Regions from separate parts of the Microbulbifer sp. MCCC 1A16149 genome, predicted to be linked through region 3. Evidence: predicted binding sites of a transcription regulator. Region 3 holds the regulator's gene; each other region holds the start of a gene.
The links. Region 3 encodes PhoB, which activates phosphate uptake and scavenging genes when phosphate is short. Its sites were predicted from a motif close to TGTCATAAANNTGTAACA; they were not measured.
Positions count from the first base shown of each region.

Region 1: the regulator PhoB is predicted to act here: its motif matches at 1,376-1,393, upstream of ACONT6_RS02230 (PhoX family protein).
Region 2: the regulator PhoB is predicted to act here: its motif matches at 2,706-2,723, upstream of ACONT6_RS06405 (OprO/OprP family phosphate-selective porin).

Region 1 is NZ_CP185959.1:536,874-542,640, reverse strand. Features, by position in the region: gene ACONT6_RS02235 (TonB-dependent receptor) at 1-1,225, opposite strand, end outside; gene ACONT6_RS02230 (PhoX family protein) at 1,525-3,480, shown strand; gene msrQ (protein-methionine-sulfoxide reductase heme-binding subunit MsrQ) at 3,482-4,111, opposite strand; gene msrP (protein-methionine-sulfoxide reductase catalytic subunit MsrP) at 4,111-5,112, opposite strand; gene ACONT6_RS02215 (lmo0937 family membrane protein) at 5,457-5,603, shown strand; gene ACONT6_RS02210 (MarC family protein) at 5,703-5,767, opposite strand, start outside.
Region 2 is NZ_CP185959.1:1,517,620-1,523,386, reverse strand. Features, by position in the region: gene ACONT6_RS06420 (glycosyltransferase family 4 protein) at 1-198, shown strand, start outside; gene ACONT6_RS06415 (glycosyltransferase) at 177-1,325, opposite strand; gene ACONT6_RS06410 (TraB/GumN family protein) at 1,590-2,510, shown strand; gene ACONT6_RS06405 (OprO/OprP family phosphate-selective porin) at 2,841-4,082, shown strand; gene ACONT6_RS06400 (indolepyruvate ferredoxin oxidoreductase family protein) at 4,224-5,767, opposite strand, start outside.
Region 3 is NZ_CP185959.1:4,093,120-4,098,886, reverse strand. Features, by position in the region: gene ACONT6_RS16970 (M48 family metalloprotease) at 1-451, opposite strand, end outside; gene ACONT6_RS16965 (DUF4265 domain-containing protein) at 550-1,041, shown strand; gene yaaA (peroxide stress protein YaaA) at 1,098-1,877, shown strand; gene ACONT6_RS16955 (DUF938 domain-containing protein) at 1,884-2,480, shown strand; gene ACONT6_RS16950 (hypothetical protein) at 2,501-2,860, shown strand; gene phoR (phosphate regulon sensor histidine kinase PhoR) at 2,931-4,244, opposite strand; gene phoB (phosphate regulon transcriptional regulator PhoB) at 4,480-5,184, opposite strand; gene ubiA (4-hydroxybenzoate octaprenyltransferase) at 5,316-5,767, opposite strand, start outside.

The sequences.
Region 1 (5,767 bases), 960 kb from region 3:
GTTCGTCCAGCTCATAGCTGGCGGCATCCATTGCGCTGGCATCGGCGGCAAACATTTTCGGGATCTTGCCCGCGCGGGTATAACCCAGCTCCAGGCCTTCCTGCACGAATGTGGTGTCGCGACGGTGCGGCTCGGATTCTTCCGCGTGGGAGAAGCCCACGGCGTATTCCACGCCCCACTTGTCCATATCGTGGGAACCGCCGGCAACCACCGACAGGATTTCCTGTTCCTCGTAGCGGTCTTTCAGTTCTTTTTCCAGCGCCGCATCAGACCAGGTCACACTGTTCGCAGAAACGGTATCCGGATCGTCATTCTCCTCGTCCAGCTTGAAGGAATTGCGCTGGCGCTCTTCGTCATCGGAGAAGTCGGAGTACAGGGTGTGCAGGTACAGCTGGCTGCCTTCGGAAACTTCCAGATCGAAGTTCGCGGCGAGGCCGGTACGCTCGCGGGTTACGGTGTAGTCGCGCTGCTCAATTTCCGCGGCGGTAATACCTTCGCTGCCGTCGAGGGCTGTGAATTCTTCCCACACGCCGTCGGTTTCAATATTTTCGGAACCGAAGTTGCGCTCCTGGTGCGACGCGGCAACCGCAACCCCCAGGGTGCGGCCACCCAGATCGAATTTATTGGTGTAGGTGCCAGCGAACTTCGGGCTGTTTTCGCCCTGCAGTTCGCTGTAGCCGTTTTCCACGGTGACCTTGTAGGTCTCGCCGTCCTGATCCAGCGCATTGATACTCTTGATCTCGATCGCGCCACCGATGGAATCGGCACTCATATCCGGCGTCAGGGTCTTGAACACTTCCAGGCTGGCCAGCAGGTCGGAAGGAATCACATCCAGAGCCACCGCGCGGCTGTCGGTTTCCGGCGCCGGCAGGCTCATGCCGTTGATGGTGGAGGCATTCAGGTTGGGATCGATACCGCGCACACCCACGAAGCGACCTTCGCCCTGGTCGCGGGCAATAAATACACCGGACATACGCTGCAGGGCTTCGGTCACATTGGCGTCCGGCAGCTCGCCGATGGCCTCGGAAGTCTGCACCGCAACCACCTTGTTGGATTCGCGCTGACGCTCGATATCACTGCGGGCGTTGGCCGCCTGGGCGGTCACCACGATGGTCTCCATCAGCTCGCCTTGCGTTTCCGGCGCTTGCTGCGCCCCGGCGTTGACGCTGATGATCGCGGCGGCAAGAGGCGCCACCATTTTGAAATTGAATGCAGGCTTAGTCATAAATCCCCGTCCCCATTAGGAAGTGGTTGTGCTGGTACAGAAGCAGTTGGCTGGCCGTCCGATAGGTAGCGGAGAGAAATAAACCGCCACGCCCGACCTGTTAATTTGTGGGCGCAGGCTAGTCTTGGGATATGAAATTTGCGTTACGCTTTTTTTAAATTTGTCATAAAGCGCCGCTAACCTTGGTTCACTGAAACCACAACCTGTCTGAAGTAAGTGCAGAAGAAAGCGCAAACAAAGCCGGCAGAGGGCTCCAGCAACGGGCGGTGGCGCAAAAATGAATAATTGGTGAAGAATTTATGACACACGGCAAGCAACCCGACAGCACTGAACAGACCCCGAGCAACCCCCAGCGCCGCACGTTGCTCAAAACCCTGGGGGCAGCAACCGCCGCCACGGCCGGTGCCACACTGCTGCCCGGATGTACGCAAAAAAATACGCCCAGGGCACAGGAGAATCTCGGGTTCAAAGAGATCCCGCACCGTCTCGATTTCACCCACCACATACCACAGGGCTACAGCGCCGACCGGGTGTTGAGCTGGGGGGATCCGCTGGATGGATTCAGCGAGCCATTCAGTCCGGAAAAGCTGACCGCCCCGGAACAGGCACGCCGCTTCGGCTACAACAATGACTTCATTGCTTATATGCCGCTGGCCGAGGATGCGGGGCCCGGTGAGGGAGACAGGCATTGCCTGAGTCGCAACAGCGAGCGCGGCCTGCTGTGCGTCAATCACGAATACACCCAGCCGCACCTGATGTTTGCCGGCTACAGCGAAGACAGCGCCAACCGCGGTACCAGCGACGATCACATTGCCATTGAGCAACAGGCCTGCGGCCACACCGTGGTGGAAATCGAGAAAACAGCGCACGGCTGGCAGCCGGTTGCGGGCAGCCCCTACAACCGTCGCCTGTCCCTCACCACCACCATGGAAATCGTCGGTGCCGCCGCGGGCGATCGCCGTCTGCAGACCAACGAAGACCCCAGCGGCACGCAGGTATTCGGAACTGTGGGAAACTGCGCCGGGGGCAAGACACCCTGGGGAACGGTGCTGATTGCCGAGGAAGGGTTTGGCGGCGCTTTCCAGGGAGACCCGGACAACATTGCGGATGAAACAGAGGCGCGCAATCACCACGCATTTGGCATCTCACCGGACAACCGCAACTGGGGAGACTACGACCGCCGCTTCGATATCAGCGTGGAACCGAACGAGCCGAACCGCTTTGGCTGGATGGTGGAATACGACCCCTACGACCCGCTATCGACTCCGCGCAAGCTGACCGGCCTGGGCCGTTTCGAACACGAGGGTTTCACCCTGGTGAGCAAGCCCGGACAGCCCATTGTGGCCTATGGCGGCGACGACGATGAGCACCAGTTTGTATACCGCTTTGTATCCCGCGGTATTTATCGCCCGGGCGACAACCGACACAACCGCGAGCTGCTGACCGAGGGCACCCTGTACGCGGGGCAGTTTTCCGAGGGCGGCAGTGGGCGCTGGTTGCCGCTGGTACACGGCCAGGGACCGCTAACCACAGCGAACGGGTTTCGCAACCAGGCGGATGTGCTGGTGGACGCACGCCGTGCAGCGAAACTGCTGGGCGCGACACCGATGGACCGCCCGGAGGATGTGGAGACCAATCCGGTCACCGACTGCACCTATGTGATGCTGACCAAAAACAAGAAGCGCAAGCCGGACGAGGTAAACGCGGCCAATCCGCGCGCGCGCAATACCGCGGGCCATGTGCTGGAAATTGTGCCGCCGGGACGCAGCGGCGAACGGGATCATGTCAGAGACACTTTCCACTGGAATACCTTCTTGCTCGGCGGCAATCCCAATGCGGAGAGTCCGGCAGAGCGCGGCGCTTACGGCCAGCAGCAGCCCGGCAATATTTCCCCCCACGGCTGGTTTGCCAACCCGGACAATGTGGCCTTCGACCAGCGCGGCAATATGTGGATCGCCACCGATGGCTGTGAGAGCTTCGGTTTTCACGATGGGCTGTGGGCGATGGCGACCGAGGGGGAGCTGCGCGCGGCACCCAAGCACTTTTTTGGCTGCCCTGAAGGCGGGGAAATCTGCGGTCCGGAATTCACTCCGGATGGAAAGACCCTGTTTGTCTCGGTACAGCACCCGGCGGACGCGGACAACTCGACGTTTGATCACCCGATACACCGCTGGCCGGACAATAATCCACAGCTTCCGCCGCGGCCATCGGTGCTCGCCATTCACAGAGACGATGGCGGTCTGGTCGGGAGCTGACTCAACGCCGCAGTGAAGTTATCCACCTTGAGATAGAAGCCCGCCGCCACAGCAACAATGCCAGAGCGATAGCGAAATAGATCGCGGGCTCTATCCAGCCACTCTTCACCGACCACCAGAAATGCCAGCAGGCGAGCAGCACCACGATATACAGCAGGCCGTGGAGCTTTTTCCAATTGCGGCCCATTTTCCTGAGCAATGCGGGTAGCGAGGTAATCGCCAGCGCCAGTAATATCAGCCAGGCGGAAAATCCCAGCAGGATATAGGTGCGCTTGACCAGCTCACCACCGATCAACGACCAGTCAAGGCCGAGATCCAGCGCCAGCCAGGCGCTGAAATGCAGGGTGGCCCAGGCGAAGCACCAGAGCCCAAGCGGCCTGCGCAGCCGGTTCAGCTGGCCGAAATGCAGGGATTTCGCCAGCGGGGAAACCAGCAGTGTGAGCAGCAGCAGGCGAATGGTGCCCATTCCCAGATAGTGAATTAGCTCCTTCACCGGGTCCCCGCCAAGACGTCCCTGATTGATAGCCACGAATAACCACAACAGTGGCAGCAGCGCCCCCAGGTGCACACATACCTGTAGCGTGATCGCCAGTGGTTTGCGCCAGGCGGCGCCAGATGCAGAGCGGCTCATCAGTAAAACTTTTTCAGGTTCATCCCGGAGTAAAGGCCAGCGACCTCTTCCCCGTAGCCGTTGAACGGCAGGGTCGGCTGGCGCTTTACCGAAAACAATCCACCGGGGCCGATAAAGCGCTCGCTGGCCTGGGACCAGCGCGGGTGGTCCACGGCCGGGTTCACATTGGCGTAGAAACCGTATTCCTGCGGCGCCAGCTTGTTCCAGCTGGTGGGCGGCATGCGCTCCACCAGCTTGATCTTGACGATCGACTTGATGCCCTTGAAGCCGTATTTCCACGGCACCACAAGGCGAATGGGCGCCCCGTTCTGAGGTGGCAAGGTTTTGCCGTACAGCCCCACGGATAGAATGGTCAGCGGGTGCATGGCCTCGTCCATGCGCAGGCCTTCGACATAGGGGTAATCCACACCGCCCCCCACATAGCGATTGCGCTGCCCGGGCATCTGCTCCGGATCGTAGAGGGTCTCAAACGCCACATACTTGGCGCGGCTGGTAGGCGCAAAGCGCTGCAGGAACTTGCCCAGCTCAAACCCCACCCAGGGAATCACCATGGACCAGGCCTCCACACAGCGCATGCGATAAATGCGCTCTTCCAACCCGATCTCATTCATCAGTTTCCACACATCCACCGTCGCGGGCTTTTCCACCTCTCCCTCGACGGTGAGCGTCCAGGGTTCAATTTTCAGTCCCTGGCTGTTTTCCGCCGGATCTGTTTTGCCGGTGCCAAACTCGTAGAAATTGTTGTGATTGGTGACCTTGTCTTCCGGAGTGAGCGTTAGCTCCGGCGCCGGTTTCGCGGCGGTGAATTCCAGCGGTTTGCGCGCGGCAGTCGCGTTCTTGTCACTGCCGAAAAGGTCCAGGGCGTGGGTGTTGCGTGCCAGCAGCAATCCGCCGATACCCGCACCGAGCCCTTTCATCACGGTGCGCCGCGAGACGTAAGCGGATTCTGCAGTGGTGTGTGCTTCGGTGAGTGCGCTGCGCGGGGGTTTCTTGATCAGCACGGTATTTCTCCTGGGAGTGAAAACGGTTTGGCAAGTTACTGTCGGACCAGCGGCGATTTTCTTACAAATGCCCTCGACCGGAATGCACTGGCTGCGATGCCCTACCACGATTCTAAGAACATTTTCCCATAGCTTGGTTCACGCATATTTCCTATCGCAATGGCGAAGGTGTCGGGAAAGCCGGTATCGGGAGAATCCTGTTCTGGTGGAAACGAAACTCCCACACTAATGTTTTAGCTCAGACGTCACGCGCTCCGATGAGCCGTGGCTGAAGGCCCACACCAGCCGATACAGCTGGTCTATCTAGCTGGCCTAGCTAGCAGGTCTATCAAGAGGTACTGGACATGCTCGAGACGATTATTGTCATTCTCGTAGTGCTCTGGCTGCTCGGGCTCGTGAGCTCTTACACCATGGGTGGCTTTCTGCACATATTGCTGGTTATCGCGGTTATTCTGCTGATTCTACGTCTGGTGCGGGGCCGCGGACCATAATCTGAAACGGGTTCCCGCACTGCGGACTCGCCCATTAAAAACGCCGGATATCCGGCGTTTTTAATGGGTTGGGGAAATACACGCTTGCGTGATGACCACTCAGGTCAAAAAGAATTGCTGTATGCCCACCAGCACGTTAGTGGTTGCCACCGAGGCCAGGATCA
Region 2 (5,767 bases), 1.9 Mb from region 3:
GCAATCGAGTATTTACCTGAGGCCTATCTGCTCGAGAACCTGGAGCCGCAACACATCGCAGACAAAATTGACCGGGCGCTATCGCAAGCCTGCATAGAAGAAGAATTTTCCGGGCTGTTCGCACAGGCCGCGGAAGAGTTCACTCTGGATTCCATGGCCAAGGCAACCTGGCAAGTCTACTCAGCGCTGACAGCCTGAAGGTCGTTAAACCACTCCACCGCACGGGATGTTGTCTCAGTGAGGCTGAGGCCTGAAAAGTTCAGCGGGCCGGAACGCCGCAGAATATCCACGGCAACCGTTGCCAGTGCTTCCACACGGTCTTTCGCATTACCTGCACCTGAATCGGCCACAGCGCCTTGCGGGAAACAGCGCTTCAGCAATTCAGCACCAGTGCCGCCAAGTGCCACGGCTGGGCAGCCCATGGCCAGGGATTCCGCCACAACCCGCCCACTGGAGCGCTGCCCTGCCCCATGATCACCAGAGAGATCAAACGTGATACGCGCGCTGGCATAGAGCTCGCGCATATCCCGCCGCGGCCCAAGAAACAGGACATATTCCGATAACCCCATGGTCTCTGCACGCCGCTCCAGGGCACGGACAAACTTCTCCTGCCCCGGCAAAATCTCGCCCACGATCAACCCGAAAATATCCTGTCGCTCTTGCTTGAGTACTGCGAGTAATTCCAGAAATTGCTCCTGCCCTCTTCCCGGTCCTATGGGCCCCGGTAACAGCAGCCAGTTGCGCTCTTCCAGCTGGGGGAAATCATTCAGGAGGCGGTGGTGCCAGTGACCAGAAACCGATGCATTTTTATCCAGTTCGCGGGTATTCACGCCGCGATATAGTGTGCGGACCTTGGCGGTATCCGTAAGACGCTGTGAAAACTGTTGCCCCAGATCATCCGAGGCCGAAAGAACCAGCTCCCCCTGTGCCAATGCAGCATTGGCACGACGCTTGCGGAACAGCCCAGTGGTTGGCCACTGGTGCACGCTGGTGACCAGCCGCGGACGACTTCCGGCAGGCAGGCGCTTCCACGCCTGAGCGCCATGCCAGGCACACTGAGCACCACGGCATAGCAGGATCTCAGCATCCAAAGCCTGCACCTGCTGGCGCAACTTGCGATGCAAGCGTCCGTTCAGCCATCGCCGCTGATTCAGGGGCAACTCGAAATGCTGGCAGTTATGCAGCGTGAGCCGAGAAACTAACGTCCCGCCGGCGGATATCACCGCAGACTCATGCCCCAGACGGGCGAGCTCAACAGCAAATTCCAGTGCTTCCTGTGCGAGTTCTCCCTCATCGAGAGATGGCACCAGTTGAACAATCCGCATAACTGCTAACGCCTCAAATCCCTGTAAATCATTCGAATTCTTTCTCGCAGACTGGACTTTGTGCAGCCATTGAGAGAATCTCGATTGTACAGCTGATTTCTGCGCCACGGCGCACAATTTCCACATTGGCGATGTAAATCACAAGTCGCGCGGAATCCTGTAGAATTTTGTGCCGCCTGACTCGTTTTCGGCGTCTCATATGAACACGAAGCGAGCAGTTCATAACTACAATACGACGGAACTTTTATGCACGCCCGGACTTCTATGGCAGCCAGCCACTCTCCATACAATCTCCAGACCTATGTAGGCGGACTGTTTACTGTCATAGCGTTAATGCTGGCCCTGTGCAGCACCCCCGCCTTGGCAGCAAGCGACCGCGGACTGCTATTGCAGGCAAAAAAAGGCGCCAACATTGTCTACTTGCTGGGCTCAATCCATCTCGCCGACGACAGTTTTTATCCTCTGCGCGAGACTATTGAGCGGGCATACCGGAATAGTGACGCGCTGGTAGTAGAGGCAGATGTCATTGCGATGGAGTCTGATCCTGAGCTCCAGAGCAAAGTCATGCTGGAATCCCTGTATCCTCCCGGGCAACAGCTGAAAGACAACATTTCCCCGGAAGTGTATGCACAACTGCAGGCGTGGTTACACAAACGCCAGATACCCGAGGCCAACTTCAATCGCATGCGTCCCGCCATCGCGATGATCACTCTTAGCCTGATTGAAATGCAGATGCGCGGTCTCGACCCCAAGGCCGGTATCGACCGCCACTTCCTGAATCAGGCACACCGGGAAGGAAAACAGATCCTGGAACTGGAGAGCGTGCTGCAACAGCTGCGCATGCTGAATAGCCTGAAAAAGCCAGAACTCTTCCTACAACAGACCCTGGAGCAGGTATCGGAAATGGACACCTTTGTTCCACGCATGACCAAGGCCTGGAAATCGGGAGACCAACAGGCCCTTTACCAGCTGGTAATCAAGGAAGGATTGGACGAACACCCGGAATTTGCACAGCTCTATGAGCTGCTGTTCTACCAGCGCAACCGGGAAATGGCCGAGAACATCGACAAACTCAGCCAGCGCTACAAAAACCTGTTTGTGGTGGTGGGTGCCGGACACCTAGTGGGAAACAAGTCCGTTGCGGAGCTGCTGGAAAAGTCCGGATTCAGTATCAAACAAATCTGAACAATCTCGGGGTTGCCTTCGCAAGCGATCTCAGACACCCTTTCACACCCCACCTATCCCGGGGCAGCTCACACTTGACGTGCGAGCTGCCTATACTCCCTCGAGTAATGACTGCAAGCTATCGCAGCTGCCTTTCAGTGCCCAATTGCGCCCCAGGCCCACAAGTGTCAGACCGACAAGCCTATACCCTGTGTTTGTTACAACATTATTACAGTTGGTCATAAATCATTTTATGGATTCCTAAGATGTCAGAAATGTTTCTAATTTCTGACAGTTTGATGATGCTGATACACTCCGCGGCCATAAATTCGCAGAAAAATAGGACTGTACATGCAACCCTTCCACAAGAGCCTGATGGCCTTAACCATGACCAGCCTGCTCTCTGGAGCTGCCGCGGCAGATGAAGCGGAATCCAAGGGCGGCCTGAAAATCACCTCCGATGACGGAAACTTTTCCGCCTCGTTGGGTGGGCGCATTCACTTTGACACCTACCTGTTCGATACCGATATCGAAGATCCGGTGAGCACCACGGATTTTCGCCGGGCGCGCATCACCCTCAAGGGCAGTATCTACGACTGGAAATACGTGCTGGAGCAGGACTTTACCGGCGGCAGCACTCCCGGCGGCTTCCGCGATGTATTTATCGCCCACAAATTCCTGAACGGTGAAGTGCGCATCGGGCAGTTCAAGCCTTTCCGCTCCATGGCTGAGATGACCAGCTCCAACGAAATCACCATGTTGGAACGCCCCTTCTCCAGTGCCACGGGCCTCTACGAGGACTACCAGTTCCAGCAGGGCATCGGCTGGACCGGGGTAATGGACTGCTTCACCATGGGCTTGATGGCGTTCAACCTGCGCGACGCCAGCACCCCTCGCAACGCCGGTATCGGCACTGCTGGCCGCCTGGCCTGGGCCCCGATCAATACCGATATGGCCACGTTCCACCTGGGCACGTCCATCAACTACGAGAACGCCAACCAGAACTCCAGCGACCTCACCGCCGAGGCTGACTACGCTGGCCGCCGCGGCCCCTCCCAGCTGATGGCGCTCACCCCCGGCGACCTTGGCGGAGATGTAACCACTGCTGCACTGGAGCTGGCAGGCAGCTACGGTCCCCTGTATGTACAGTCGGAATATGTCATCGGTGATTTTGAGGCCGACTACTTTCTGAGTGAGGCCGATTTCGAAGACGAGTTTGGCGCACCGGCACCCTTTTATTGCGATCCGCAATTCGGCTGCTATATCCAGGATCAGTCAGTACACACCTGGTATGTCCAGGGCAGCTGGATGCTGACCGGAGAGCACAAGACGTACAATAAAAAGCGCGGCGCCTTCAATTCCGCCAGACCGTCAGGTGATGGCCTCTGGGGCGGCGCCTGGGAACTCACCGCCCGTTACGACACCATGGAAAACCGGGACATTCGCGACCTGAAAGCCAACAGTGCGCAGGTTGGTGTGAACTACTATGCCAATCGCAACGTGCGCGTGATGCTGAACCTGATCTTTGGCGACAACGAGTTTACCGGTGACAAAACCAACCAGCTGGGATTGCGAGTCCAAATGGGCTGGTAAAACGGTTGATAGGGGCTGGCACTAGCCAACCCCGAAAGCCGACAGGGTCACCAAGAAATGTGATCCACAAAAAAAGCGAGCCAATTGGCTCGCTTTTTTTGTGCCACTCAATTTCGCGACTATCGCCGCGAAACCAGGGCATCAACCCACTTGCTGGGCTTTGGCAGGGTCAAACACTTCCACTTGGGCGGGCGTGTCCTGCACTGTCTCCTTCGGGTTGTAGAATCGTTGTAGAGACAGATCGCGCGCTTCCCGAGCCAGGTCGACATTGCGGTCCTTGACCGGGCCATAACCGCGAATCTGATCCGCATATCCCAGCAGCTCGATGGCTGCAGCGTGGTTCTCCGCATTCAAACGGCCAACGACTTCATCGACAAGCTTTTCGTATTCACGAATCAGTGAGCGCTCCATCTTGCGCTCGGCGGTATACCCGAAAACATCCAGAGCGGTGCCACGCAGGAATTTGAATTTGGCCAGTACACCGAACGCCTTGTGCATCCAGCCACCGAACTTGATTTTGCGCGGCCGCCCGAGGTTTTTATCAAACCGGCTGATCAGCGGCGGCGCCAAATTGAATTCCAGCTCAAAGTCACCGGCAAAGTTTTCCCGCAGGGATTCCACGAAACGGCCATCGCTGTAGAGGCGCGCAACCTCGTATTCGTCCTTGTAGGCGAGTAATTTCGCGTAGTTGCGTGCAACCACCTCGGCCAGTGCTTCACTACCCGGCACCTTGAGGATTTCCGCCCCCTTGACCTTGTCTACCAGCGCCCGATAGCGCTGCGCCAGCGCCGCATTCTGATAGCCCGTGAGATGGGCAGTGCGATGGGCAACAATTTCTTCCAGCCCTTGGGGCAAGGTTTTTTCTTCGTCGCGGGAAAGCAGACGATCCAACGCCGCGCGGTCCTGGGCCGCCAATCGTCCAGCGGCAAGCCCCTGCAGATTGCCCTCAACGGCGACACCATTCAGGCGAATAGCTTCGCGGATCGCATCCAGCCCCAGCGGAATCAGTCCTTTTTGCCAGGCGTAACCGAGCATGAAGATGTTCGCCGCCAGGGTGTCTCCCAGTGCCGCCTTGGTCAGTGCGTGCCCCTCTACAACCTCCAGCTCCGCAACCGCGTCCTTGATGGTATCGAGTACCGCCTGTGGAGAATGAATGTCCTCACGCCCCAGCACAGATGCCGCAGTTGGGCTCAGATGGGTATTCACCACTGCGCGGCTGTGGGTTTCATCCAGCTTGGCGAGACTCGCAGACAGGTTACCGGCAGCGATCAGGTCGCAGGCCATCAGACCGTCGGCACGACCGTCAGAAATGCGTACGGCCTTGAGCGCTTCAGGGCTATTGGCAAAACGCACATGGGAGTACACCGCCCCGCCCTTCTGCGCGAGACCGGTCTGGTCCAGGGTGCTGCAGGCCTTGTCTTCAATATGCGCCGCCATCGCCAGCAACGCGCCAATGGTCACCACACCGGTACCACCGACGCCGGTCACCAGCAGGTTGAATGGCTCACTCAGGTCCGGCAGTTGCGGTGCCGGCAGCTTGTCCGCTTCCTGACACAGGGTATCGCCGACACCGGCGCGCTTGTTCAACTTGCCACCCTTCACCGTGACAAACGACGGACAGAAACCGTTTACGCAGGACATATCCTGGTTGCAGGTGGTCTGGTTAATACGGCGCTTGTCGCCCA
Region 3 (5,767 bases):
GCTGGGACATGGCTGCGGCGGAATGGCGCGCGGCGGCGTGCACAATCTCGTGACCCAGTACCGCGGCCAGCTCGGCCTCGTCTTCCAGCAGCACCAGCAGGCCGCGGTTGACCGCAATCTTGCCGCCGGGCAGTGCCCAGGCGTTTGGGGTGGAGTTGTTCAGCACCACAAATTCGTAGGGCAGCTGCGGCTGGTCGGAGACCTTCGCCAGCTTCTGGCCCACGCGGCTCACATAGCTTTGCAGGGCCGGGTCGATCAGGTATTCACCGCCCTGGGTCTGCTGTGCCTGGGGATATTGCTGCTCGCCCAGCGCCACTTCCTGGCCCTGGGACATCAGCGACAACTCTTTCTTGCCGGTGACCGGGTTGACCGCACAGCCGGCGATGCCCGCGGTCACAGAAGCGGCCACAGCCGCGGCCAGCAGGCGGTTGGAGATTGAACGCGGAATCATAGATCACTCCCTGTATAATGTTCGATTCAAAGCTGCTGTAGCGGTGGCTTTGGCAGCATTTAAATGAAGCTATTGTACACAGTCCGGAGACCGAGGTTATGACGACCGCACTGCAGATTATCGAACTATTCGCTGGCACCAACCCCGATGGCGAGCCGGTGGTGGAGCGGATGCAGGTTCGGGTCAATGAGGACGACAGCGTACAGCTGGTGCGCTCACCCGCGTTTATCAAGGGCATTGCCAGCGGCGATACCATCAAGGTCAATCGCGAAGACCCGGAGAAGCCCAGTTTCGAACTGGTAAAGCGCTCGGGCAACCTCGCCGTGCGGGTTTTCTGCCGCAGTGACAGCACCAAGCTCTCCGACCAGCTCACCCCGCAGCTGGAAAAACTCGGTGGCGAACTGGATATGGAGAGCCCGCGTTTGCTGGTATACAGCATCCACGTGAGCTGCGGCTTTGGCGAAATCGAGCAGATCCTGAACAGCGTGTGCGACGGGGCCAATAGCGTCTGGTACTACGGCAATGTCTACGACCCGGTGGATGGGCAGACGCCGCTGAATTGGTGGCAGGACATTTTAAAGCCCGAATAAGTCCAAACTGCGTATAACACTCGCTGCATACCGTTAAAGACCGAGAAGTTGTTGTCATGTTGATAGTCATTTCCCCCGCAAAAACCCTCGACTACGAGAGCGAGATTCCCCAGCTGGAAACGACCCAGCCGGATTTCCTCAAGGAATCCGCAGCCCTGATCAAGGAGCTGAAGGCGCTCAGCCCCCAGGATATCTCCAGCCTGATGAAAATTTCCGACAAGCTGGGCGTGCTCAATTACGACCGCTTCCACAGTTGGAAGCGCCCGTTTACCGATAACAATGCCCGTCCGGCCCTGCTGGCTTTCAAGGGTGACGTCTACACCGGGCTCGCGGCGGAATCCATGGGCAAGCGGGATTTCGCATTTGCGCAGAAGCACCTGCGCATGCTGTCCGGTCTCTACGGCCTGCTGCGCCCGCTGGATCTGATGCAGCCCTACCGCCTGGAAATGGGCACCAGGTTCGCCAATGCGCGCGGCAAGAACCTGTACGAGTTCTGGGACGGCAAGATCACCGACGCCCTCAACCAGCAGCTGCAGGCGCTCAAAAGCCGCGAGCTGGTGAACCTGGCCTCCAACGAGTACTTCAAGTCGGTACAGCCAAAGAACCTGGATGCGGAGATCATCACTCCCCACTTCAAGGACTGGAAAAACGGCCAGTACAAAATGATCAGCTTCTTCGCCAAAAAGGCCCGCGGCATGATGAGCCGCTGGGCCATCGACAACCGCGTCAAGAAAGCAGAGCAGCTGAAAGACTTCGACAGTGCGGGCTACTACTTCAGCGCCGAGCACTCCAGCGATCGCGACTGGGTATTCCTGCGCGACGAACAGCCGGCCTGATCGTCCGTGACCGATCAGGCACTGCCCAACGCCCCCTCTACCGGGCGCAACCGGGAACCCATCCTGGAACATCTGACGAGACTGCTGGCCAACCGCCGCCGTGTGCTGGAAGTCGGCAGTGGTACCGGCCAGCACGCGGTGTATTTTGCCCCGCGCCTGCCGCAGGTGCTGTGGCAGACCTCGGAGCGCCGGGTAAACCTGCACGAGGTGCAGCGCTGGCTGGCACATGCCCCCGCGGACAACCTGCCGGCGCCACTGGAGCTGGATGTTACCGGTTCCTGGCCGACGATCTCGGTTGATACCGTATTCACTGCGAATACCCTGCATATCATGCCTGCAGAGGCGGTGGAAACGCTGTTCCAGCGTTTGCCGGAGGTGCTCACTGCCGATGGCCAGTTTATCGCCTACGGCCCGGTGAAGATCGACGGTGCCTATATCGGCCCGGGCAATGCGGGCTTTGATGAGTGGCTGAAAGAAGAGGATCCCGCACGTGGTATCCGCGACCTGGAGTGGCTGGATCAACTGGCTGAATCCCAGGGCCTACGCCGGACCGAAATCAATTACCTGCCCGCCAACAACCAGTTGTTGGTGTGGCGACGTTAACCCGATGACAGGAGTGCACTATGCCCCCGTGGTTTGAAACTACCCTCGCCATTATTGCTGCTATTGCCGCGGTTTTTTTCTTTGGCAAATACCGTGAGGCCGCTGCCGCGCTGCACGAGTCCGAGCGTATGAAGCGCAAACTGTCCAAGGATCTGGACCGCTATCGCGATGTGCCCCAGCTGCGCGCCCTGCGCGATGGGCTGATCGGCGAGCGCAACCTGCCGGTGGATGACGAAGGTCGCGAGCACCTGTTGATCCGCGACAGCGCGCGCAAGCTGGTGCATATCACCGTGCAGAGAAGCGCTGCGCCCGTGGCCAAGGAAGATGTGGTGCATTACCGCGTGGGTGGCGAGGAGCGCCCCCTGCAAGAGCTGGAGTAACGCTTTCGGCGGTTTTCTCCGCGTTTCCCCGCCCGCTATTTTTTATTCGAAGTACTTTATCCGTGCGCGCTCAGGCGGAGCTGGCGAGGGTCAGCTTCTGCTTGGGAAAATTCAGGGTAAAGGTGCTGCCGCGACCGGGCACACTGGTTACGCTCATATTCGCGCTGTGGCGCAGCAGCACGTGCTTGACGATGGCGAGCCCTAGCCCGGTGCCACCGCTCTCGCGGGAGCGGCCGGCATCTACCCGGTAGAAGCGCTCGGTTAGGCGCGGGATATGCAACGGGTCTATCCCGATACCGGAATCCTTCACCGAAAAATGACCGCCCGCGGAATCCACTTTCCAGCGCAGCTCGATAGGCCCGCCATCGGGGCTGTACTTCACCGCGTTGAATGCCAGATTGGCAAAGGCACTGTGCAGCTCGCCGGCGTCGCCGGTAATCGTGCAGTCCTCGTCGCAGTGCACCGAAATTTCATGGCGCTCACCACTCAGCGAGCGCGCCTCACTTGCCACCCGCTCCATCAGCTCCCGCGGCGACACCCGGTCGCGACCGCTGTCGCGCTCCGAAGTCTCCAGCCGCGCCAGCAGCAACAGATCGTTCACCAGACTGGTCATGCGCACCGTCTGTTCACTCATCTGCCCCAGCGGCCGCTCCCAGTTGCGCGGTGCCTGGCCACTGGCCTGAAGAGTCTCCAGGTAACCGGCGATCACCGTCAGCGGTGTGCGCAACTCGTGGGAAACATTCGCCACAAAATCCCGCCGCATCTGCTCGAGATTGTGCAGCCGGGTCACATCGCGCACGATCACCAGCGCCTCGTCCTGGCCGAAGCGGGTGACTTCCATTTGCAGGATTCGGGAATCATCCCCCGGTGCCGGCAGTGTGATCGGCTCCTGGGTCTTGTTGTTCTGCTCCAGCATGCGCTGGTACATGTGCTCCACAAAACGCGGATCGCGGACAAAGTTGACCAGCGGCTGTCCGGCATCGTCCCCCTGCAGACGCAGCATCTCGCCCGCCGCCGGGTTCCACCAGGCCAGGTTGCCCTCGTCCTCGAGCGCCACAATGCCCTCGCGCAGTGCACTGGTACTGTCCTGTACCCGGCGCAGCATCGAGTGCAGCTTCTGCTTTTCTTTGCGATGGCGGCGTTGCAGCCGGTAAAAATCGTCGGAGATATCGCCCCACACACCGAAACTGGTGGGCGCGGGGCCGCGTCGTCCGTTGGACAGCCAGCGGTCGAACTGACTCTGCTGCCACAGTAGCCAGAACAGGTAGACAGAGAGGCCGGCACAGAGCGCCAGCCACCAGTGGCCGGTAGAAAAACCGAAAATGGTGGTGCCGAGGGCGATGACGATAAAACGCGAGAACTCGCCAATACTGCGATCGAGCATGATGGTTGGGCCATCTTTTTGAGTGGGGAGTCGGAGCAATACTGAAATCGGTAATGCGCAGGACTCTAAGCGAAGGCGGAGCGCCGGGTGCGGGGTTTCAGGATCGTTGGCGACAGGGATGTTGCCGATGAAGCGTACAGGGACGTATTCACAGCGGTCCTGAAATCCCGCACCCGGTGCTCCGCCGCCACCGGGCATTCACATTGGAAGCCCAAATTCTTCCAGGACGGTAGGATTACACCCTTTCCACGGTCTGTACAGAAAAGCGGTAGCCGGTGCCGCGTACAGTCTGGATATAGCGCTCGTGGCCATCGATGGTCAGCGCCTTGCGCAGGCGGCGGATGTGTACATCCACGGTGCGCTCCTCCACATACACATTGCCACCCCACACGTGGTCCAGCAACTGGGTGCGGGTATAGGCGCGCTCTTGGTGAGACAGGAAGAAGGTCAGCAGACGAAACTCCGTCGGCCCCATCTCCACCGGATTGCCATTGATCGTCACGCGGTGGCTGATCGGGTCCAACACCAGACCGCCGGCGGTCAGCGGCTCCTCCGGGGTACTCGGGCCCGCCCGGCGCAATACCGCCTTCAGGCGCGCCACCAGTTCGCGCGGAGAAAACGGCTTGGTGATGTAATCATCTGCACCCGTCTCCAACGCCTTGATCTTGTGATCCTCCTCGCCCTTCGCCGTCAGCATGATGATCGGCAGCGAAGAGGTCAGTTCATCCCGCTTCAGGCGCCGCGCCAGTTCCACCCCGGAGACATCCGGCAGCATCCAGTCGAGCAGGATCAGGTCCGGCTTCTCATCGATGACCAGCGCGTGTGCCGCCTGGGCATTTTCCGCCTCGAGACAGCGGTAATCCGCCATCTCCAGGGCAATTCGCAGCATGTCCCGTACCGGGGCCTCGTCGTCGACTATGAGAATCGTTTTGTTGTGCATCTGCCTGCCGTACCCTAACTGATGAGTGTGTCATCCAACTGACATTCCTTAGAGTGGCCATTTAACGTCACTTTAATGACAAATATATGACAAGTGCCCAACGATCACGAATCTGCAGGAAAACACCGGGTTCAATTGACCAGAAAATGGAGAAAAATCCCGGAAAACACCGCTGCGCCGACCCAGTTGTTATTCAAAAATGCCTTGAAGCAGTTGTCCCGTTCCCGATTCTGCACCAGCCATTGCTGGTAGCCGAAGAGTCCCGCCGCCGCTGCCACTCCGCAGTAGTAGAGTGCACCCAATTCCGCCCGGCTACCCAGCATCAGTAGCGCCAGCACCACCATCACCTGCAGGCTGGCGGTCATCACCTTGTCCATATCGCCGAACAGGATCGCCGTGGATTTCACCCCGATCTTGAGGTCATCGTCCCGATCCACCATGGCGTAAAACGTATCGTAGGCCACGGTCCACAGCAGGTTGGCGGTGAAGAGCAGCCAGGCGACCGCCGGTACCTCATTGGTGGCCGCGGCAAACGCCATCGGAATCCCCATACTGAACGCCGCCCCCAGCACCACCTGCGGCA